Regions from separate parts of the Ruegeria sp. O6 genome, predicted to be linked through region 1. Evidence: riboswitches for the same ligand, from Rfam matches in the RefSeq annotation. Region 1 holds a riboswitch; each other region holds the start of a gene.

Region 1 (7,833 bases):
ATTTGTACTCGTCCTGTGTCAGCAGATCCATGTTTGTCACCCCTCAGCCACGATGTCAGCGATTGTCTTCGTCAGCACGCGCGTAACCTGCTCCAGCGCGCGCTTGTCATCTTTGTTCAGGCCCTTCAGTGGAGGCCGCATGATACCCGCGTCGATACCGTTCATGGTGACGCCATGCTTGATGGTCTGGATGAACTTGCCACCCTGTTCCAGCACCCGCATCAGTGGCATCATCGCAGACATGATCCGGCGCCCTTTGGCAAAGTTGCCTTCGATCACGCAGGCCTGATACAATGCCACATGTTCTGCTGGCAGGAAGTTCGAACCGCCGCAGACCCAGAATGGTGCGCCCCAGGCGAAAAACTCCAGTGCCTGGTCGTCCATGCCACAGCCCAGCTGGATATGCGGATAATCCCGCGCCAACAGATGCACCCGGTTGATATCGCCCGAGCTTTCCTTAATGCCGCAGAAATTTCGGCTGCGACCCACGCGGTCAAGGAACTCTTCCCCCATCATTGTGCCGGTACGGTGCGGATAGTTGTACAGCATCACCGGCAGGTCGGCGGCCTTGTCGATGGCCAGTGCATTCAGCGCGTTTTCGCGATCCGTCGGCACCGAGTAGGGCGGGCTGGCCAACAGGATGGCGTCCGCGCCGATATCGCGCGCGCCAGCGGCCAGTGCAATCGAGTCCGAAGTCAGCATCGCGCCCGTGCCAACGACCAAGGGCAACCGCCCTTTCAGGCGCTGATGCGTGAATTTGGCCAGTTCCAGCCGCTCCGCCACGGTCTGGGCATAATTCTCACCTGTGGATCCGCCGGAAATCAGGCCGTGCACACTATTTTCGATCAGGTATTCGATCACGTCGGACAGGGCGTCCCAGTTCACGCTGCCATCGTCGTGATAGGGGGTGACCACAGGGGTATATATCCCTTCAAACTTGAAAATCGGGTTCATTCCGTCCTCATGCGGGTTTCGAAAATGGTGGGATACCCATCGGCACATCCAGCGCGTCAGGCATCACGAACATCCCGATCTGATCCCGGGACAGGTTCCAGTGATCCTCGGCCAGTTTCGCCGCCGCGGCTTCATCGCGTGCCTCGATGGCTGCGATGATCGCGTCATGCTGTTGGCTGGCCAGCGACAGGTTTTCGGACATTTCAACTGTCTGTGGCCGGTAGAACGTCATGCCAATCCGTGCATGATCGATCAGCAGCCGGTTGAATGACGGCAGCAGGTAGACATTGCCGGACATCTCTCCGGTCACGTCATGAAAACGGTTGTTGGCAAGTGCGCGATCCTCGACCGACCCTGAACGAAGGGCAGCTTTGAACGCGTGCTGAGCCGCTTTCAGGTCAGCGATTTGCGCGTTAGTCGCGTTCACTGCCGCCAGACGCAGGATGGCCCCGTAGACCATCGGCGCGGCAAGGAAGAAATCGCGCAGTGTGGTGTAGGACATTTCCGAAACACGGGCGCTGCGGTTTTTTCGCAGATCCAGATAGCCTTCGCCTGCCAGTTGACGAAACACCTCACGCAGAGGCGTGCGCGACAGGCCGAATTCATCGGACAAATGCGCCTCATCCAGATCGTCACCTGGACGAAGGCGCAGCGTCAGGATGGACATCTTCAGGTGTTCTCTGAGCGCATTTTTGCGCGACTTGGCTTCGTCTTTCATCCTTTGGCCTCACTATGTCCTCTGGCTGCCGTGTCCGAATCGCGGTGGTCGTATTTTTGTATTTCTAAAAAATACAACTTGTATACAAAAAAATCTCGTGCAGCATGGGTGTCTGCAAAATAGACTCACGCTTGGGCGTCGGCCCAGTTTGGAAATGGTCCTGCTCATGCCTCAGACGCAGCACTTCGCCTTCATCCTTGTCGAGGAGTTTTCGCACCTCGCCTTTTCCTGTGCGGTCGAACCGCTGAGGATCGCCAACCTTGTAAGTGGCGAAGAGCTGTATCGCTGGTCATTTGTATCCGAACAGGGCGAGCAGGCCGTGTCTTCCAATGGGTCCGTCACCCTTGTGCATTCCGGACTTGAGGAACTGTCCAAGTGCGATCAGCTCTTTGTTTTGTCGGGCATTCACATGCGTGACCACGTGACCCGTTCCCTTCTGGCCACACTGCGGCGCGAACGAGCGCGTGGAACGCGGATCGGGGCATTGTGTTCCGGCGCGTGGCTGCTGGCCGAGGCCGGGTTCCTCAACGGTATGCAGGCGGCGATCCATTGGGAATACCACGACGCGTTCATGGAGGCGTTTCCGGATGTCAATCTGGTGCGCAGCGTCTTTGTCGCCGACGAAAAACACATTACAGCATCAGGTGGAACCGCGACCGCAGACCTGATGCTGCATCTGATCGAACGAGACCATGGCGAAGAGCTGGCCACCGATGTTGCGGATCAAATGGTCTATAACACTGTGCGTAATGCGACCGCTAAGCAGCGCGTTTCGCTGCAGTCGCGCAATGGAATGCGCAATGCCCATCTGGCAAAGGCGATAGATATTATGCAGGACAGTCTGGAAACCCCAGTTTCACCATCCTTCATTGCAGACAATTTGGGTATCTCCACCCGTCAACTTGAACGGTTGTTTGGCAAGTACCTCAACACTTCGCCCAAACGGTACTTTATGGAAATGCGGCTGGAACGGGCCCGGAAGCTGCTTTTGCAAACCGAAGCGTCGGTCACCGAGGTCGCCGTGGCCTGCGGCTTTGAAAATCCGGGACATTTCTCTCGGGTATACCGGTCCAGTTTTGGCATCACACCGCACGCGCAGCGCAACAAGATCAACTGAAATCGGATAAATTGCTGCTTCTACCTGCCGGCGGGGGTGCCGCGATCCGCCGACCTTGAACAGGTCCGACCTGGCACCCCCTGATCCCGCCGAGATACCCCCTCGTTAAAACTGGACTAGTCAACAGATCGGCAGGATTACCCACCAATAGATCTCGATATTGGCATAAGTATATCAAGAACTTGTCATCGACAGGTTTGTTGTGCCCTGTTTCGTTAATCTACCGTTAATTTAAGGCTCAGATTGAGGCTTTGATTGTGGGTAATCTGCAATATCGACATGCGGTCGCCGCAATCTGTTCAACCTGATGGCGTGTCGTGATTTGTGTCAGGCCTCAGAGGTTTCTAAAAGGAATCTGTTTCACGGTTCAAAACAAGTAGTGAACATATCACTGAGGTTTGGTCGACCCACGCTCGGACAACGCGCCTGCCGATCATCTTTGAAGGCAAAAAACGAACGAATCCAATCCAGGTCAGAATCAAGACAGCATTCGACGGGCAACTTGACGGGTTGTGAGGAAACCCAGGTCAAGATTGCGCGCCGTTGGAATATGGCTTTGAGGCCGTAGATTGTACGTATCTGGCATGCTGCGCTGACGACACTGATATCCAGTACGACCAGAAGCGATCGGAAGCCGTCAGTCCAGATGATAGGACAGAAACCGTTCTGTCCCGCCGGTACTATACCCCCACTGTGCTTTGACACCGAAAACTTCTGAAACGGTTTCCAAAGACAGGGCATGTTCGGGCGGGCCAAGAGAGACCAGCCGCCCTTTTGACAAAACAGCCACCCGGTCACAGGCCATCGCCTGATTCAGATCGTGCAGCGCCATCACTGTCGTCACTTTTAGAATTCGAACACAGTTCAGGATCGACAGTTGGTGATGAATGTCCAGATGGTTGGTCGGTTCGTCCAAAAGCAAGAGTCCCGGTTGCTGAGCCAAAGCGCGTGCGATGTGCAGTCGCTGGCGCTCTCCTCCCGACAATGTCGCCCATTCTCTGTGTGCCATATCGGCCATTTCCACGGTTTGCAGGGCTTTGTCGACTTGCCAGGTGTCCTCGGCGCGCCACGGCCGTAAGGCCGACAGCCAGGGCGTGCGGCCCAGTTCGACCACGGATCGTGCAGTCACGCGTTCGGCCGTATCAGCCTGTTGTTCAACGATGGCAATCCGTTGGGCAATTTGTCTGCGCGACAAATGCGAAACGGGATGACCCGCTATGACGACTTTTCCTGAAACCGGACGTACCAACCCCGCCAGCAGGCGCATCAGCGTTGATTTCCCTGAACCGTTAGGTCCGACCAAAGCAAGTGTTTCGCCGGGCTCCACGACAAAGGATACGTCTGACAGCAAAGTCTTGCCGCGAACGGAATATGTCAGGTTTTTCGCCTCGATCTTCATCGGGCGCTCCTCTGGCCGCGCACCAGAATTACGGCAAAGGCAGGCGCACCGATCAGGGCGGTGACCACCCCAATCGGCAGAACCTGACCCGGGATGATGATGCGCGACACGATATCTGCGCCGATCAGGAAGACCGCTCCGATCAAGGCGGCGGTTGGGATAAGCCTGCGATGCCCCGGTCCCACAAGGAACCGGGCAGCATGAGGGATGACCAGCCCGACAAAGCCAATGGATCCGACGATAGAAACCATGACAGCTGTTGTAAGTGCGGTCGCAAAGATCAGGGTTGCCTGCACCCGACGTACCGATATGCCCAGCGAGGCCGCTGAATCAGAGCCGAAAATAAAGGCGTCCAGTGCTCTGGCGTGAAAGCGGCAAATGAGCCAACCGACAAGGGCCACCGGAATGGCCAGATACACATCCGGCCAGCGCACGCCGCTGAGGTTTCCCATCAGCCAGAACATGATCCCGCGCGCCTGATCGGCATTGGCGGATTTGGCGATGATGAAGGCCGTCAGCGCATTGAACAACTGAGACCCGGCAATTCCCGCCAGGACGATCTGTGCCGTCGCAGCCCGTCCGCCCCCTGCGCCAGCGGCTCGGGCCAGCAACGCGACAAAACCAAAAGCCAAAAGCGCGCCATTGAACGCGCCAAAAGACAGCGACAAGGCCCCCCCACCCAAACCAGCGATGGTTACAGCCACGGCACCCGTCGAGGCCCCGGCAGAAATGCCCAAAATGTAAGGGTCGGCCAACGGGTTGCGCAGCAAAGCCTGCAACACGACCCCTGCGACAGCCAGACCGGCACCGCAGGACGCAGCGACCAGAGCGCGAGGAATCCGGTAGCTCCAGATAATACCCTGATCAATTGGGTCTACAGGAAAGTCCACTCCGGCCAGCTTGTTGGCCAGAACGGAGAGAACCAAATCGGGCGACAGAGAGGTTTCCCCGATCATCGCGCCCGCAAGAACCGCCGCAATCAACAATGGCACGGTAAGGCACGCAGCCTTGAAACCCTGCCGTAAAATTGCGGCGACCTCGTTCACAGGTTGTTTCCGATGGTATCCAGCTTCTCGGCCAGATCCTCCAGCGCCGGGATTGCGCGGATGGTGGCGTCCATGGCCTGCGCATCCATAATGACGATCCGGTCATTTTTGACCGCATCCATCTGGCTGGTCACCAGATCAGTGCGCAGGAACTCCAGCTTTTTCAGGTAGTCGTCCGCAGCAAAGCGACGGCGGTCCATCTTGGCGATAACAATCACCGTCGGATTGGCTTTGGCAATGGTTTCCCAGCCCACTGTTGGCCATTCTTCATCCGTCTCGACGACGTTGCGGATACCCAATTTACTCATCATGTATCCCGGTGCGCCTTTCTGTCCGGCCACAAACGGGTCGCTTTCCATTTCGGGAGAGGAAAACCAGAATACGGCTGACACATCGTCCAGCTTCACGGTTTGCGCCTTGGCGACGGCTGCGGCTTCGCGGGCCTTGTACTCGGCAACCAGGTCCGTGCCGCGTTCGGATACATCAAAGGCTGCCGCCAGTTCTTCGATACCCTGATACAGCGTATCGGTCGAGAACGCTTGCAGGCGGGTGCCATCGCCGCCGACCGTATTGTCTTTGCCGATGCAATCTGCAGGCATTACGTACGTTGGAATGCCCAGTTCGTGAAATTGCTCACGCGTGGCGACGATGCCCTCGGGTCCGACATGCCATTCATATTGCGCTGCGACCAGTCCCGGCCGCTTGGCAACAACGCTTTCAAAGCTGGGATCATTGTCCGCCAGACGCTCTACCTTGGCATTCACCTCGGCATATTCAGGCAGCACCTCGTTGAACCAGACCGAAGTTCCAAGAACCTGCTCGCCCAGACCCAGCGCATAAAGCACCTCGGTCGCGGCCTGGCCGACCGTGACTGACGACGTCACTGGCGCGTCAAACGTGACCGAGTGACCGCAGTTTTCGATAGAAAGGGGAAAGTTTCCTTCGGCGGCAGCGCTGGTAGCCAGCAAGGAAAGGCCAAACAGGCCAGTGCGTAGAAACATGACAATCGATCTCCATGTGTCAATGACCAGAGAACGGGTGAATGGGCATTTACCGAAGCAACAGGCGCTTTACTGCCTGCCGTGAGCGCAGGGTAGAAAATAGACCGCCCGGCGCGTTTCTTCGGCAACCTCCCCGGACAACCCCGCCCGGCGTGTTTCGGTTTCATACCGGCAGGTCTCCTGACTGACGGGTCTTTGTCTGTCCTGTCTTCCCAGACCAAAATGGCCCAGTGACGGAAATGGACAGCGCTCGCCGCCTACAGTTGCGGGGGCAGTTCCGGTTGGCACCAAAAGGCACCTCGGATTCCCTCTTAGCCACATCGGGACCGGTAAAACGCGGGTACCTTAACACTTACCCTGCGGCAAGAAAAAACTCCGGGGTCTTTCCTATTTTCTCGCAAGAGCATGCACCTGCGCGTCTCAACATGGCGCTGATATCAGAAAAGCCGCTGAGAACGCGCCAAAATCCGGACCCAGATTCATAGTGTGTGATATTAGGGAAAATCATGGCTGGGGTGGTAGGATTCGAACCTACGATACACGGTACCAAAAACCGCTGCCTTACCACTTGGCTACACCCCAACGGTGAGCGGCTATCTACGATTGTTGATGGCAGGGTTCAAGAGCGTTTTGCAAAAAAAGCGAGCGCCGTAAATTTTTTTTGAAGGCCCCTCATTTGGTGTCGATCAACACCGCTCCGGTACGGTTGCCTTCCTGTACCATCGCATGGGCGGCAGCGCATTCTTCCAGTGTAAAGACCTTATGTACGGGGCAGATCAATGCGCCATCAGCCAGTGCCTTGTGTAGAGTCTCTATTGCGGCGGCGCGCAAATCTGCGGGCAGCAGGTAGATCAGGACTGCCTCGAGTGTCACGGCCTTGAACATCATGGGTCCAAAGGGAAAGACAGGTGTCATATTCCGGGCAGATCCATATGCGTTGATACGGCCGTTCTCGGCGATGACGGCAATGTTGGTGTCAAGGTTCTGTCCAAATTCGACATCGACGATTCGACCAATTGTACGTCCATCATTTGCGTCGAGAATCTGATCCGAAAGGTGTTCACCGGAGTAGTCGAGAACGACATCTGCACCGGCTGCCTTGACCCGGTCAAAGCTGCGGGTGCTGGCCGTTGCGATCACATTGGCTCCGGCCCATTTGGCAAGCTGGACAGCCAGATACCCGACAGTACCCGCCCCACCATGGATCAAAATGGTTTGCCCGCGCGGCGTGCCGCCCGAGAACACTGCGTGGCTTGCGGTAAGGCCCGGAATTCCAAGAATCGCTCCGGTTTCAAGTGACACCGTCTCGGGCAGTTCTACAGCCTGAGATTCAGGCAGGGTGATGTGGCTGGCAGCTGTACCGAACGCGCGTTGCCATTGCCCGTTCCAAATCCACACGCGCTGACCAATCCGCGTCGCGGGTACGCCATCGCCAACCGCTGTGATGACTCCAGCCCCGTCGCTGTGCGGAACGATCAGCGGAAACGGAGGTTCTGTGACACCCGGTCGGGTTCCCGCGCGGGCCTTGACGTCCGAGGGATTTACGCCGGAATAAGACAACTCGACCGTGACTTCACCCGGTCCAGGCGGAACTGGGG
Region 2 (7,833 bases), on a different contig from region 1:
AAGCTCGCGTTCGCCATATCGTGCGATACCATCGTTAAAGATGTTGATCATCACCGGGTTTATTTCCAGCGGCACCCCGGCGCGGTCGGCGACCTCCTGAAACAAACCGATATCCTTCTTCACCAGATCCATGGTGAAGGAAATATCGCGCGACCCGTTCAGGATGACCTGACTTTCGGTTTCGTGCACGAAGGATGTGCCGGACGAGATTTTGATCGCCTCATAGGTCGTGTTCAGATCCATCCCCGCAGCCTTTGCTGTAACCAGTGCTTCGGCGCAGGTAATCAGGTTGGCAGTGGCAAGATAGTTGGTCATCACTTTCAGCACCGAGGCCGAGCCCAGCTCGCCGGTGTGCAAAACCCGGCGGCCCATTGTCGTCAGGAACGGCAGAATTCGTTCAAACGTTTCCCGGTCACAGCCCGCAAAGATCGAGATATTGCCCGTCGCGGCACGGTGGCACCCGCCAGAAACCGGGCAATCCACAGCTGCACCGCCGCGTGAAATGACTTCGGCACCGAGGCGTTTGACTTCGGCTTCGTCTGTGGTCGACATCTCCATCCAGATCTTGCCGGGGCCCACTTCGGGCAACATCTCCTTCATGACTGCGTCCGATGCTGCCGGAGACGGCAGACAGGTGATCACCGCATCGCAATCGCGCATCAGCTGGGCGGGCCCTTCTGCCGCCTTTGCGCCTTTGGCGACAAATTCGGCCACCAGATCTGCGTTCAGGTCATGCACAGTCAGGTCAATGCCATTGCGCAAAAGGGATCCCGAAAGCTTGCCGCCAACGTTACCCAGACCGATAAATCCCACTTTCATATGACGCATCTCCAAGTTCGTCGTTTTCCCGTCATGCGACCACATACCGAACACGCACTTCATGCCGCCGAACGACGCCTACAGGTCGCTTTTTTCACCTTGGCTTATTTGTTGCGCGCGAACCGCTTGACAAGCGGGTCGGCGGTGCCGCATGTCCCGGACGTTGGTGTCGGCAACAGCCGATGAAAAGGGAATGCGTCAACGGTTCATCCGCCAAACGCAGCCGCCCCCGCGACCGTGACCGGAGAGGATGCCCAATGCCACTGGCCTGTGCCGGGAAGGCGGGACATCCGACAGAGCAACCGCTCTGGCATCCGCAAGCCGGGAGACCTGCCAACACCCGAAGTTGAAACCGGGCGGGGTGTTCCGGTGTCGGGTCCATGTGCAGACGTGGTGCCCGCATGAAACCCCGTCCCCCGCGAAGAGGATTTGGGGGGATGAGAGACATGACCGAGACCGCACCGGTAGAATTACTGGTCTGCACGACTTGCCGCCGGGGTCTGCCCTTCGAGGATGATGCTGAGCGTCCCGGCACATTGTTGCACAAGGCCTTGGAACAGGCTGCCCTGCCAGATGGCATCATTCTGAAACCTGTCGAATGCCTTTCGAACTGCGATCAGGGCTGTTCCATCGTTCTTCGGGGCGGGCCGGATCGCTGGACCTTTGTTTACGAGAACCTGAACGAAGTCGATCACGTCGATGTCATCATCGATGGTGTGACCAAGTATCTGGCCACAGACGATGGTCTGGTGAAGTGGCGCGACCGTCCTGAACATTTCCGCAAAAACTGCGCCTCGCGCATTCCCCCGATTGGAGGCTGAGATCATGTCGAACCTAGAAAAACTTCCCGTCACCGTGATCACCGGCTTTCTGGGCTCGGGCAAAACCACGCTGGTGCGCCATCTGATGCAGAACCCGCAGGGAAAGCGTCTTGCGATTGTTGTTAACGAGTTTGGCGATGTGGGTGTTGATGGCGACATTCTGAAATCCTGCGCGATACCGGATTGCCCTGCGGAAAACATCATGGAACTGGCAAACGGCTGCATTTGCTGCACCGTGGCCGATGACTTCATCCCGACCATCGAGGCGCTGATGGCGCTGGAACCGCGCCCGGATCACATCCTGATCGAAACATCCGGCCTTGCACTACCCAAACCGCTGCTGAAAGCATTTGATTGGCCTGATATCCGTTCGAAAATCACCGTTGATGGCGTGATTGCGCTGGCCGATGCCGAGGCTGTGGCCGCCGGTCGCTTTGCTCCGAACGTTGAAGCGGTGGATGCCCAACGGCTGGCTGATGACTCGATCGATCACGAAACACCCTTGTCCGAGGTGTTCGAAGATCAAATCTCGTGCGCGGATATCATCCTGCTGACCAAGCCCGATCTAGCAGGTCCCGAAGGTGTCGCGAAAGCCAAACAGATCATCGCCGCCGAGGCACCGCGGCCGCTTCCCGTTGTCGAGGTCGCCGAGGGTGTCGTCGACGTACGTGTCGTGCTTGGCCTTGAGGCTGCCGCCGAAGATGACATGGACGCCCGCCCGTCACATCACGATGGCCATCACGATCATGAGCATGACGATTTCGAAAGCATCATCGTCGAGTTGCCGGAACAGACCGACCCTGCGGAACTGGTAGCCAGAATCGAACGTCTTGCGACTGAGCTGAATATCCTGCGCGTCAAAGGCTATGCCGCCGTCGCTGGCAAACCGATGCGCCTGCTGGTTCAGGCTGTCGGCGCGCGGGTTCGTCACCAATACGACCGCCCGTGGGAGCCCGGTGAAGAGCGCCGCTCGCGCCTGGTCGTGATTGCCGAGCATGACGACATCAAAGAAGCCGAAATCCGTGATATCCTCGTGGGTGTGACCGAGGTTGCCGAGTAAGTCATGCACGTCGTCTTTCGCGAAAGCCACGGGCTCGAGGAAACCGAGACCCCAACCGATCTGGGCCAAAGCCCGGGTGATCTGGTTGTGCTGTCCTTTTCCGACAGTGACCTGGGCGCTTTCGCGGCGGGCTGGCATCGCGGCGGCGGGCCTGAGGGGCGGATGCCCACGATGCGGCTGGCCAATCTTGCGGCGCTGAAGCACCCTCTGTCCGTCGATACCTATGTCGAACAGACACTTGAGGGCGCAAAGGGCATCCTGATCCGTCTGATAGGTGGCGTGCCCTATTGGTCTTACGGGCTGCAACAGGTTCTGGCACTGGCGCAAGCCAAAGGCATCGCGTTAGCCGTTTTACCGGCGGATGGGCGTGAAGACACTCGGTTGGATGAGTATTCGACCCTGCCCCTCTCGACCCTGCGGCGGCTGGCACATCTGTGTGACACCGGCGGCGAAGTCGCCGCGCAGGCCGCATTGGCCCAGATGGCCTTGGCAGCAGGGCTTTATGCCGGGCCAGTGATGGGCGCGAAAACCCTGCCCGAATGCGGTGCGTGGTGTCCAGATCAGGGTGTCGTCCCGGTGGGTTCCGCATTCCAGAACGATACGAAACGCATCCTTGTCACCTTTTATCGCGCGTATCTGACATCCGCAGACACCGCCCCGGTCGCGGCCCTGATCCGCAGCCTGCGCGCCCGCGGGCTTCAGGCGGTGGGTCTGTTTGCCCCGTCGCTCAAGACCCCAGCCGCTGCCGACTGGCTCAGGGAACAGGTCGTCGCCTTGCGACCGTCGGCGATCATCAACGCCACTTCATTCTCGGGCAAGGGCGCGTCCGGCACGTCGCCTCTGGACGCAGCGGATGTGCCGGTGTTTCAGGTCGCTCTCGCCACCTCGCGACGCAAGGCCTGGGCGGAGGCCGAACGCGGCCTGTCACCCGCCGACCTCGCCATGCATGTGGTATTGCCCGAAGTGGACGGGCGAATATCGGCAGGCGTTGTCTCTTTCAAAGAACCGGGCAAGCGCGATCCGCATTTGGAATACTCGCGTTTTGCGCATCGGGCCGAGTCGGACCGGATCGAGGCGATCATCGATCGGGTATCGGGCTGGCTTGCCCTGAATGACAAACCCAAGGCAGACCAGATCCCCGCGTTGGTACTGTCCACATATCCCGGCAAAGACTGGCAAATGGCCCATGCGGTTGGTCTCGACGCGCTGGCCTCGGCTGAGGCGATGCTGTCTGATCTTTGCGGTGAAGGCTACGACATCGCGGCTGGCGATCCGGTTGCCGACGCACTCTTGGACGCCCGGATATCGTGGCCGCTTGAGGATTATCTGAGCGCACTCGCTGAATTGCCCCAAACCCTGCGCACCGATCTGCACGCCGTATGGGGCAATCCTGAGCAAGACCCAACTTTCGCTCAGGGCGCGTTTCACTTCACGGCTTTGCGACGCGGCAAGGCGCTGGTCGCACTGCAACCAGAGCGCGGAACACCCGAACTGCGTGATGACGACTATCACGACCTTTCGCGTACCCCGCGCCATAGCTATGTGGCCTTCTATTTGTGGCTGCGCAAAGGTCTTGGCGCGGATGCGCTGATCCATATCGGTGCGCATGGCACACTGGAATGGCTGCCCGGCAAATCGGTCGCCCTATCAGCAGACTGCTGGCCCGAGGCGCTGATCCGTGACCTGCCGGTGATCTACCCGTTCATCGTCAACGACCCGGGCGAGGCCGCGCAAGCCAAGCGCCGGATCGGCGCCGTGACCCTGGGCCACATCCCGCCCCCCATGAAAGAAAGCGGAACGCCTGACCGGATGGTGCGGCTGGAAGCCCTGCTGGACGAGTTCTCAAACGCAGACGGCCTTGACCCCAGACGCCGTGACCGGTTGCAGGAAGATATCCGGGATGAGGCGCAAGCCATTGGGCTGGAGCACGATCTGGGCCTGAACCAGGCCACCAGCACCGCCGAAGCAATCACGCGCATCGACCGCTTTGTCTGCGATATCAAAGAAAGCCAGTTTGGCGACGGGCTGCACGTCTATGGGCGTGTTCCGGATGTGACCGGCAGTTTCGACCCTGCCCCATCCGCCCATGCCGAACGCAAGGCCCTGATCAATGCGCTGGCCGGCAAGAGGATCGAGGCTGGCCCGTCCGGCTCGCCCTATCGGGGCCGCTTTGACGTGCTGCCGACCGGGCGAAACCTTTACACCACCGATCCGCGATCTGTGCCCACCCGCGCAGCTTACACGCAAGGCGTGAAACTGGCCGAGGAACTGGTACGGCGGCACTTGCAGGAGGAAGGCGATTACCCGAAAGGGCTGATTGTCGATCTGTGGGGATCGGCCACCATGCGCACTGCGGGCGAAGAATTCGCCATGGCCCTGCACCTGCTGGGTGTAAAGCCGGTTTGGGATAAGGGATCCGAGCGGGTTTCGGGTATCGAAGTGCTGCCCATCACCGACCTGAGCCGCCCGCGCCTGGACGTCACCCTGCGGGTTTCGGGCTTGTTTCGCGATGTGTTCCCCACGTTGTCAGCCCTTTATGGTCAGGCGGTTCGGGCATTGTCAGAGCGTGACGAAGCGACTGACTGGAACCCCTATGCCGGTCACGCCCCGGCTGCGCGGGTGTTTGGCCCGGCACCCGGCAGTTACGGCCTGAACATGACCCATCTGTCCGAGACCTATACGGACGAGGCGCGCGCCCAAGCCGGGGAGGCATGGCTTGAGGCCAGTTCGTACGCGTTGGAAGGTGAACACATCGCGCAGGACAAAGCGGGGATCACGGATCGTGTCGCCAAGGCCGACAGTTTTGTTCACCTCCAGGATCTGACGGAAACTGATCTGCTGCTGGCTAACGATTATGCCACGCATGAGGCCGGTTTTGCCGCCGCCAAAAACATCACTGGTGGCACCGCTCAGCTTTACCATCTGGACAACACCAACCCCGATAATCCGAGCGCCCGGACTCTGCCGGAAGAAATCAGCCGCGTCGTTCATGCCCGCGCTGCCAACCCCGGCTGGATTGCCGGGATGCAGCGCCATGGGTTTCGCGGCGCCGCCGAGATCGCGGCGACGCTGGATCACATGGCCTCATTCGCACATCTGTCGGGCACTGTCGCTCCGCATCTGTTTGATCTCTATCACGAAGCCACATTGGGCAATGAGGCCGTTGATGCCTTTCTACAAGAGACCAACCCGAAGGCCCATCAGGCCATGCAAGACAGGTTCCGTGCATTGCTGGAAGCGGGGCTTTGGAACACGCGCCGGAATTCGATCCGGGCCGATTTGGAGGGTTTGAGATGAGTGCACCTATCGTTCAAGGCTGGTGTCCCGGCGCGCATCGCCCGATGATGTCAGGCGACGGGCTGGTCGTGCGGGTCCGTCCGCGCCTGGCGCGACTGAATGCCAGGCAGGCTATTGGCTTGTGCGAACTGGCTGAACAGTTCGGCAACGGCACCATTGACCTGACCAATCGTGCCAACCTGCAGCTGCGCGGCGTGGATGAGCGCGACCACCAGCCGTTGCTTGTGGAGCTTGCGGCGCTGGACTTGCTTGATGCGGAACCCGGCATCGAAGTACGCCGCAATATTCTGGTCACTCCGCTCTATCAGGCGGGCGATTTGACCGCGCGGCTGACGCAGGAATTGATCGATCGACTGGCGGAACTGCCTGCTCTGCCCGCTAAGTTCGGTTTTGCCATAGATACAGGCCCGACGCGCCTGTTGGCCTCGGATTCCGCAGATATTCGTCTGGAACTGGGTGCTGACGGTCTGATCCTGCGCGCCGACGGCTGCAAAACCGGGCGGTGTGTGGCCGAAGGCGACGCCATCGACCACGTGATCGCGCTGGCCCGTTGGTTTGCCCAGACCTATACGGCCGAGACACGCCGCATGGCGCGGGTCGCCTACGCGCTGCCACAGGATTGGCAGGGATTTGCCCCCGGTCCTATCGGTGAAAAACTGCAACCCGGCCCCTGTGAACTGGGTTCTCTCTACGGCGCGGCATTCGGCTCGCTGCCTGCGCGCAAGCTTTGTGAACTGGTTGAAGCCAGCGGCGCTTCTGCCCTGCGTGTCACCCCGTGGCGGCTGATCCTGCTGGAAGGCGGGGCGGCGATACCCTCCCCGGATTTCGTCATGGACGGAGCCGATCCGATGATGACAACCGACGCCTGCCCCGGCGCGCCGTTCTGCCCGCAAGCGCAGGTGGAAACCCGCGACATCGCCCGTGCATTGGCCCGGCGCATTCCCGGTCGCCTGCATGTCTCGGGCTGCGCCAAGGGATGCGCCCATATGGGCCCGGCCGAGATCACAGTGGTCGGCAACAACGGGCGATTTGATCTTGTCAAACAGGGCCGCGCAGGGGATGAGCCCTGCCAACGCGGGCTCGCCCCCGAAACACTCATGACCATGGACTTCACCTGATGCCCTATACATACGAAACCGATGGCGCGGCGATCTACAAGGAAAGCTTTGCCACCATCCGGTCCGAGGCTGATCTGGCCCGCTTTGATACCGATGAAGAGCAGGTCGCCGTTCGGATGATCCACGCCGCCGGCATGGTCGGGCTGGAGGAGTTTGTACATTTCTCACCCGGATTTGTGCAGGCCGCACGCACGGCGCTGGAAAACGGCGCGGCGATCCTGTGTGACGCGCGCATGGTCAGCGAAGGTGTGACCCGCTTCCGTCTGCCTGCCGACAACCAGGTGATCTGCACCCTCCATGACGAACGCGTGCGCCCTCTGGCCGCCGAGATGAGCAACACCCGTTCTGCCGCTGCGCTGGAACTCTGGCGTCCGCATCTGGAAGGTGCTCTGGTCGCCATTGGAAACGCGCCCACCGCGCTGTTTCACTTGCTGAACATGCTGGAAGACCCGGATTGCCCGCGCCCTGCAGCGATCATCGGCTGCCCGGTCGGATTTGTCGGAGCGATGGAATCCAAAGACGCGTTGTGGCAGGCGCAACCCGTCCCCTCCTGCATTGTCAAAGGCCGTCTGGGTGGCAGCGCCATCACCGTTGCAGCCATCAACGCCATCGCAAGCCGGGCGGAATGAAAATGGGTACCATATACGGCGTGGGCCTTGGCCCCGGTGACCCTGATCTGATGAGTGTCCGGGCCGATCGCCTTCTACGCAACGCCAAA
Region 3 (7,833 bases), on a different contig from region 1:
CGCAACACGCGGCTTTTCCTTCTGACACGCCCTTTCGTATCGCATCGGTACATCGGGACCGTCTGATCGGGCTGAGCCCGGATGGTGAAATCCCTTTGCTGACACCGGATAATCCGACCGGTTCATATGCCGTCGGAGATTGGGTCCTTGCAGACGCCGAAAACCGCGTGCGCCACCTTCTGGACCGGCGCAGCCTGCTGCAACGCAGAGCTGCCGGTACAGGCGCCGCAACCCAACTGATTGCGGCCAATGTCGATGTATTGTTCATTGTCAGCTCGTGCAATGCGGACTTCAACCTTCCCCGACTGGAACGTTATCTGGTTCTTGCGCACCAGGCCGGATGTTATCCGGTCGTTGTCCTGACGAAAGCTGACCAGTCGGATGATCCCGGAAGTTTCTCGGGACAAGTGGAATCTCTGGACCCGTTTTTGACGGTTTTGGCGATCAACGCTCGGGATCCGGCAGATGTCGAAAAGGTTCTGGCATGGTGTCCCAAAGGCCAGACCGGCGCGCTGGTCGGGTCGTCGGGCGTGGGTAAAACGACGCTCAGCAACACCATGACAGATCAAAACCTCGCCACGTCTGGAATTCGCGAAGACGACGCACGGGGCAGGCACACGACAACGGTGCGTGCGTTGCACCCGATGAGAAACGGTGGATGGTTGATCGACACGCCCGGAATGCGCGCATTGCGCTTGCTGGACGCTCAGGACGGGATCGACGACGTATTCTCGGACATCACAGAGCTTAGCCAAAGCTGCCGCTTTTCGGATTGTCAGCACGAGACCGAGCCCGGCTGTGCCGTGCAGAACTCAATCGACGAAGGCGTGCTTGATCCGGCGCGGCTGGACCGTTGGCGCAAGCTGCGGCGTGAAGATCAGCGAAACTCGGAAACCGTTGCGCAATCGCGGGCGCGGGACAAGGCGTTTGGCAAGATGGTGCGCGGTGTCATGCAGGACAAGAAACTTCGCAAACGGCCATAACTGCAAGGTGTTAGGAAAACCTGCGTCGCGTCTGATCAGGCGATCAGGCGCGGCCAGACCGCTGCATTGCGACGGGCAAATGCTCCGATATGGCCTATTTCCGGCAGTCCGAATTCAGCAGGCTTCATAAGGTGGCGTCTGGACTCGGGGCCGTACAGGTCGGCAAGGCGCCAAACTGCCTCGGGCGGAGCCATCTGGTCATCTTCGAACGTGAACAGATCCACAGGTGTTCCAGAACTGCCCCAATGCGCATCAGGCAAATTCTGCCCGATCTCGGGAATGTAGCTAAGAGGAGCTGTACACCATTTGCGCCATTGCCAGTAGACCGAGGCGGGCAGGTCCGAACCAAACCCGATCGCTTTGCCGGGCAGATACCCAAGCGCCCGCACCATCAGCGGTGCATGGCCATACCAGAACAGCCCTGCCAACCCCCGATAGGGCCATGGGTGATCTTTCAAAGTCACCAGCCCCGAACACACACCGATCATTCGGTCGATCTGGTCGATATCCGGCTGCACCGGCCCCAGCATCGCACCGACGGAATGGCCGATGGTCCACTGCTGCGCCTTTGGAAACCGCCTGCGCATTTCGGCCCGTGCCGCTGGCATGTCGATCAACGCCCAATCCGCCATTGTTGCAGTTGCGTCTTTCAGGCGGCCGACCAAAGAAAGCCCGTAGTCCCGATAGTCATAGGTCAGGCAAGCTATCCCCCGCTCGGTAGCCAGCCATCGCGCAAAGTGTTGATAATAGTCACGCGGCACACCCGTGGCACTGTTAAGTACGACAACGGTTTCCGGCTCACCCACTGGCCGGTACAGCCGTGCCGACAAGGTCACGGACCCTGACGGAAAGCGGAAATCTTCGATCAACACCGTCTGTTCCGTATCCAACATGATCCCCGGCTTTCGCTGAAACAATGGTTTGCCTGCCTTCGATGCCGACGAAACTAAGCCGGAACGTAAACCGCATCCAGCATGACCAAACGTCCGGCCTAAAGATCGGCTTGACTCGGAACGCGATCAGGCGCTAGCGGTTGTGTGATGGTTTCCGGCCCCCACAAGAGGTCGGGATGAAAAGGGAACACGGTGCGGTTTGTCTGGTCACACAGATATCAACCAAGTCCGCGACTGCCCCCGCAACTGTAAGCGGTAAGCAATGCCGAAATACCACTGGCCCACGGGCTGGGAAGGTCGGCAGAGCAATGACCCGCAAGTCAGGAGACCTGCCATCGGAACTGAAACCGAAACTCGGGCGGGGTGTCCGGGCAGGTCCTGACAGCGAGATGCTGTCCCACCTGCCCCAATATCCAGCCCACCACGCGCGGAGGGCGCAGGATGATCTGGAAGACAAAGTCACACGAATACAGCGCAACTGTGTGCCAGCGGACGGGCAATACCTGCCCGGCTTTGGCGCGACTGGCCCGCTCGATTTCCGAAGCCATGGCGCAGGCGGTTTCGGCCACCAGCGAAGATTTCGAATTTGAAGGCAACAGCGCGCTGTCACATTGCGCGGAAGGGTGCATGGCAACGATCCGAGCGCGATCCGACAGCGTTCGCGTTTTCTGCGGGGCGCACCCTGATACGGCAATTCGGGACCTTGATGCCTATGCCGATTTGATCTTTGGACCTACATTCAGCACGCTGCCCTCGGGCATTGTCGCGAACCCGCCTTGCGCCATGATCGAGGTTTCAACGATCCGGCCCCGGAAAACCGGCTACGCACCCCAGCAGCTGTCAGCTTGATCCCACTTCCACCTGTGCCGGGGTGATCCGGGACGCCCAGGCCAGCTGCGCATCGGTTTCGACAGCGCAGGGGCGCACGGCCCGCAGGCGGTCCAGTGCGTCGCTGGCGCGTTCACCGCATTCAACCATCAGTCGCAGAACAATCATCCCGGATCTGCCGCACCCCCCACGGCAATGCACAAGAACCCGGCCACCGCCCGACAGCGCATGTCGGGCCGTGGCGCTGACCTCTGGCCAGGCCTTCTGAACCGCCTGCGTCGGTGCTCCAAAATCTTCGATCGGCAGGTGAACCCACCGGCTGGCACGGCTTTGGATGTCGCTGCCAAAGTGCTGCGCGCCATCCTGAAGCATTTCAACATCCGTCGTCATTGAAATCACAAGGCCCGGTTTCCAAGCCGCAATCATATCCAGATCGCCGACGTAATCCCCGCCACGCCCGGGCATTGAAGTAAGGGCAAGCGTTCCGCCTCCGACCTGCAGAGCAAAAATGACCAGCTGCGACATGAAGTGCGTCCTCCCCCAAGGTACTCTTTAAGAAATGAGTCATTAAATCCGCTGGACCAGTTTAGTTGGAAACCAGCCCGTTTCCGAAACAAAAAATCATCACGCCCCACAGTGGACGCGGAGTGCCGCCGCCACTACGCTGTGCCGAAGCACCGAATCCGAGCGAGAAGACATGACAGACACGCCAAGCCCCGCCTATCAGGTTCTCGCCCGCAAATACCGCCCGGAAACCTTTGCCGACCTGGTGGGTCAAGATGCTATGGTGCGCACCCTAAAAAACGCCTTCGAGGCCGACCGGATTGCGCAGGCCTTTATCATGACCGGCATTCGCGGAACGGGAAAAACCACCACGGCGCGGATCATCGCCAAAGGCATGAACTGCATCGGACCGGATGGAACCGGAGGACCGACAACCGAGCCTTGCGGTCAGTGCGAGCATTGCGTCGCAATCATGGAAGGTCGCCATGTCGATGTGATGGAAATGGATGCGGCCAGCCGTACCGGCGTCAACGATATCCGCGAGATCATCGACAGTGTCCGCTATCGCGCCGCCAGTGCACGCTACAAGATCTACATCATCGACGAGGTTCACATGCTCTCGACCAGCGCATTCAACGCGCTGCTCAAGACGCTCGAGGAACCGCCCGCACATGTGAAATTCATCTTCGCGACCACCGAGATTCGCAAAGTGCCGGTCACGGTTCTGTCGCGGTGTCAGCGCTTTGACCTGCGCCGGATCGAGCCCGAAGACATGATCGGCCTGCTGCGCAAGATCGCCGGGGCCGAGAGCGCGCAGATCGCCGACGATGCGCTGGCGTTGATCACCCGCGCCGCAGAAGGATCGGCCCGCGACGCGACCTCATTGCTGGATCAGGCAATCTCGCACGGGGCCGGAGAGACGACGGCAGATCAGGTCCGTGCGATGCTGGGTCTGGCCGATCGTGGACGGGTTCTGGACCTGATGGACATGATCCTGCGCGGTGACGCGGCAGGGGCGCTCACTGAACTGAGCGGTCAATATGCGGAAGGCGCAGACCCTCTGGCCGTGCTGCGCGATCTGGCCGAAATCACGCATTGGGTGTCCGTCGTAAAGATCACACCTGACGCGGCCCAGGACCCGACGGTTTCCCCCGACGAACGCACACGGGGCCAGCACATGGCCGAGGCCTTGCCAATGCGGGTTCTGACCCGGATGTGGCAAATGCTGCTGAAGGCGCTGGAGGAAGTCTCTGCCGCGCCCAACGCGATGATGGCCGCCGAAATGGCTGTTATCCGACTGACGCATGTCGCCGATTTGCCCAGCCCCGAAGAGCTGATCAAACGGCTGCAAGACGCCCCACCTTCGCCACCCGGCGGGCCGGGCGGGGGCATGTCACCGTCCCGGCAGGCCCCGGTGGCAACGCAATCCAACGCGACCCCGCCGCCTGCCTATACATCGCCCCCGCGCGGCGCGGGTGGCGCACCGGTTGCTGCACTGGCGCAGGATGCACAGACGGCCCTGGCCCGCTATCCAACCTTCGGGCATGTGGTGGAACTGATCCGCACAAACCGCGATGTGAAACTGCTTGTCGAGGTGGAAAGCGGCGTGCGCCTTGTGTCGTACCAGCCTGGCCGGATCGAATTCACCCAGACACCTCAGGCACCGTCGGATCTGGCGTCGCGATTGGGCTCTGCCCTGCAACGCTGGACCGGCAATCGATGGGCCGTCTCCATTGTCTCGGACGGGGATGCCGCGACCATCGCGGAAGTGCGGGACCGGGCCGAGCTGGCCCTGAAAGCCGAGGCCGAAGAACACCCGCTGGTTCAGGCCGTGCTGACGCAATTCCCCAAGGCAAAGATCATTCGGATCGAAACACCGGAGCAGCGCGCCGCCAAGGTTGTGACCGAAGCCCTTCCCGAAGTCGAAGAGGAATGGGACCCGTTCGAAGAGGATTAGGCCTCAGCCCGTGGGTCCACGTTTCAAGAAACCGGCATACTCACGCCCCTCCACCATGCAACTGAGGGAGGGATTGCAGGCACATAAATGATCGGTCCGCGACGCTCTGATCTGGACAGGCGGGAGACCTCTTGTGCCACCTGCCTGCGGTCCGTATTTAGAACCAAACAGAAACACAGGAGACGACTGATGCTGAAAGGACTCGGCGGGCTTGGCGGACTGGGCGACATGGCAAAGATGATGAAATCCGCACAAGACCTGCAAACCAAGATGACCGAAATGCAGGAAGAGCTGAACAACATGATGGTTGTCGGCGAATCCGGTGCAGGGCTGGTCAAGGCAACGGCCACAGCCAAGGGTGAACTCAAGGGGCTGGACATCGACCCGTCGATCTTCAACGGCGATGACAAGGAAGTGGTCGAAGACCTGATCCTGGCAGCCATCAAGGATGCTCAGGCCAAAGCCGCCGAACGTTCACAGGAAGAGATGGGCAAGCTGACCGAAAGCATGGGCCTGCCCAAAGACATCAAGCTACCGTTCTGAGCTTCATCTTTTCCCAAATACTCCCGCCGGAGGCTTCCTCCGGTGCAAAGCAGGACAGGCCATGGGAACGAACAGCGAAATCGACAATCTGATCGATCTGATGGCCAAACTGCCGGGGCTGGGCCCGCGCTCGGCCCGCCGCGCGGTGCTGCACCTGATCCGCAAACGCGCTCTGCTGCTGACGCCCCTGTCAGACGCCATGCAGCAAGTGGCCGTCACCGCCCGCGAATGCCTGAATTGCGGCAATGTGGGCACCACGGATATCTGTGACATATGCAATAGCGAGGCCCGAGCGACCGGCGAACTCTGCGTGGTCGAAGACGTCGCCGACCTCTGGGCGATGGAGCGGTCAGGGGTCTTCAAGGGCCGCTATCACGTGCTGGGTGGCACGCTGTCTGCACTGGACGGGGTCGGCCCGGACGAGCTGCGCATTCCCCGCCTCAAGGATCGGGTCCTGGCCGAAGGGATCACCGAAGTGATCCTTGCCCTGAACGCCACCGTCGACGGCCAGACCACCGCCCATTACATCGCGGATCAGCTGGAAGGCCAGGTGCGCCTGACCTCGTTGGCGCAAGGCGTGCCCATCGGTGGAGAGTTGGATTATCTGGATGACGGGACGATCACGGCGGCGCTCCGGGCGCGCAAGGAAATTTAGGTCAGCATCTATAAATCAGCGTCCTTAAAAAGAGGCAACAAGAACGGCACCTCAAACGGTATTCAATTCAGGTACACATCTTGAACAAGTATCCAGATCTTTTTGTGCTGCGACATGGCGAAACCGAATGGAACACACTGGGGAAGTTCCAAGGGCGCAAGAATTCGCCGTTGACGGAAATTGGCAAGTCTCAGGCCCGGAAACAAAATGAGATACTCAGGCGAATACCGAATGCACCTTTGCGCGTTTTCGTCAGCCCGCAAAAGAGAGCAATGCATACCGCCCGCTTGGCAACGACGCCTCATCATGAGTTGATACATGATGAACGGCTTATGGAAATCGCGTTTGGGCAATGGGAAGGCGCAACGCGTGATTTCATCCGAGAGCAAATCGATTGTTCCTATGAAAGCTATCATTGGTTCTTCCGCAGCCCGGGTGGGGAAAGCTTTGATGACATCTGCGGTAGAGTAGACTCATTTCTGAAGGAACAAGATGAACCTGCGATCATAGTAACCCACGGCGTCACGTCCTTGGTGCTGAGAGGGCTTTGGTTGGGTCTCGATCTGGACAAGTTGCTACAGCTACCCCGAACTCAGGGTTGCGTGTTTCATCTTTCAAACGGAGTTGAAACCATAGTGACCTGAACAAATTGCTTGGGTTCGAAACTCATGTTGTACTCATCATCGTTGTCAGAACAGTCGCGGTGACAAAAAAGCGACTTTGGATGACCATGGAACTACTCTAAGGATAGGTAAACTCAGCGATTATTTTGGAGCCGCCCATGACCCGCCTTCTCGCCATTACCTTCGCCGCCTTCACCGCAACCGCTGCCCTGTCGCAGGAACTGGTCGACAAGGGCTTTGTCGAAGGCTGGAACATCATGATGGACCCGGCGCTTGGGAACGGGTGTCTGATCCAGACGGTGTATCAGGATCTCTCGGTCGTGCGGCTGGGCTATGACGCGTTGGACAATCGCGGGTACTTCGCCGTTTACAACAAGGCCTGGGGCAATATTGAACAGGGCAAAAGCTATCCCATCCGGTTCGAACTGGACGGCAAGAGCTTTGATGCCACCGCTATCGGGTTCAATGAACGCAAAGTGCCGGGTGCGACGGTGTTTTTCACCGACCGGAATTTCGTCACCGCGATTGCCCAGAACAAGACGATGACAGTTTACAATCCCGCAGGCGAGGTGGTGATGGCGATTGATCTGAAAGGCACCGCCAAGGCGCTGGACTATGCGCGGGACTGCCAGAACAAGAAGCTCTAGCGAATCGGATCGAACAGCGCGTCCTTGGCGGTGCAGTCGCGAATTACATCGCGGCCGCATGGCACCGGATCAAGGTCGCGCGACAGGCATAGGCGGACCTCTTCGATATAGCCCTGTTTGCAGGTGACCGTGATCATATCGCGCTCCAGTTCCGGATTGGCTTTCAAAAACGCATCCTCGACCACCGAAGCCGGCAGTTT

What was found. A riboswitch is a leader RNA that binds a small molecule or an ion and turns the genes downstream of it on or off. The one in region 1 is predicted to bind cobalamin.
Region 2: another riboswitch for cobalamin. It lies ahead of ACR0DY_RS14460 (DUF1636 family protein); the one in region 1 lies ahead of ACR0DY_RS10395 (ABC transporter substrate-binding protein).
Region 3: another riboswitch for cobalamin. It lies ahead of ACR0DY_RS03240 (hypothetical protein); the one in region 1 lies ahead of ACR0DY_RS10395 (ABC transporter substrate-binding protein).

The regions. Positions count from the first base shown of each region.
Region 1 is NZ_JBQERM010000006.1:159,050-166,882, forward strand. Features, by position in the region: gene ACR0DY_RS10365 (aldehyde dehydrogenase) at 1-31, opposite strand, end outside; gene ACR0DY_RS10370 (dihydrodipicolinate synthase family protein) at 37-954, opposite strand; gene ACR0DY_RS10375 (GntR family transcriptional regulator) at 962-1,672, opposite strand; gene ACR0DY_RS10380 (GlxA family transcriptional regulator) at 1,839-2,789, shown strand; partial or broken gene ACR0DY_RS10385 (ABC transporter ATP-binding protein) at 3,679-4,188, opposite strand; gene ACR0DY_RS10390 (FecCD family ABC transporter permease) at 4,185-5,216, opposite strand; gene ACR0DY_RS10395 (ABC transporter substrate-binding protein) at 5,231-6,235, opposite strand; cobalamin riboswitch at 6,389-6,581, opposite strand; tRNA gene ACR0DY_RS10400 (tRNA-Gln) at 6,743-6,817, opposite strand; gene ACR0DY_RS10405 (NADPH:quinone reductase) at 6,908-7,833, opposite strand, start outside.
Region 2 is NZ_JBQERM010000011.1:64,594-72,426, reverse strand. Features, by position in the region: gene ACR0DY_RS14465 (NAD(P)-dependent oxidoreductase) at 1-864, opposite strand, end outside; cobalamin riboswitch at 967-1,171, shown strand; gene ACR0DY_RS14460 (DUF1636 family protein) at 1,266-1,640, shown strand; gene cobW (cobalamin biosynthesis protein CobW) at 1,645-2,700, shown strand; gene cobN (cobaltochelatase subunit CobN) at 2,704-5,997, shown strand; gene ACR0DY_RS14445 (cobalamin biosynthesis protein CobG) at 5,994-7,115, shown strand; gene ACR0DY_RS14440 (precorrin-8X methylmutase) at 7,115-7,744, shown strand; gene ACR0DY_RS14435 (precorrin-2 C(20)-methyltransferase) at 7,741-7,833, shown strand, end outside.
Region 3 is NZ_JBQERM010000002.1:4,970-12,802, reverse strand. Features, by position in the region: gene rsgA (ribosome small subunit-dependent GTPase A) at 1-983, shown strand, start outside; gene ACR0DY_RS03245 (alpha/beta hydrolase family protein) at 1,019-1,876, opposite strand; cobalamin riboswitch at 2,009-2,227, shown strand; gene ACR0DY_RS03240 (hypothetical protein) at 2,318-2,725, shown strand; gene ACR0DY_RS03235 (protein-tyrosine phosphatase family protein) at 2,717-3,229, opposite strand; gene ACR0DY_RS03230 (DNA polymerase III subunit gamma/tau) at 3,402-5,165, shown strand; gene ACR0DY_RS03225 (YbaB/EbfC family nucleoid-associated protein) at 5,355-5,708, shown strand; gene recR (recombination mediator RecR) at 5,770-6,363, shown strand; gene ACR0DY_RS03215 (histidine phosphatase family protein) at 6,468-7,007, shown strand; gene ACR0DY_RS03210 (hypothetical protein) at 7,145-7,633, shown strand; gene ACR0DY_RS03205 (ribonuclease T2 family protein) at 7,630-7,833, opposite strand, start outside.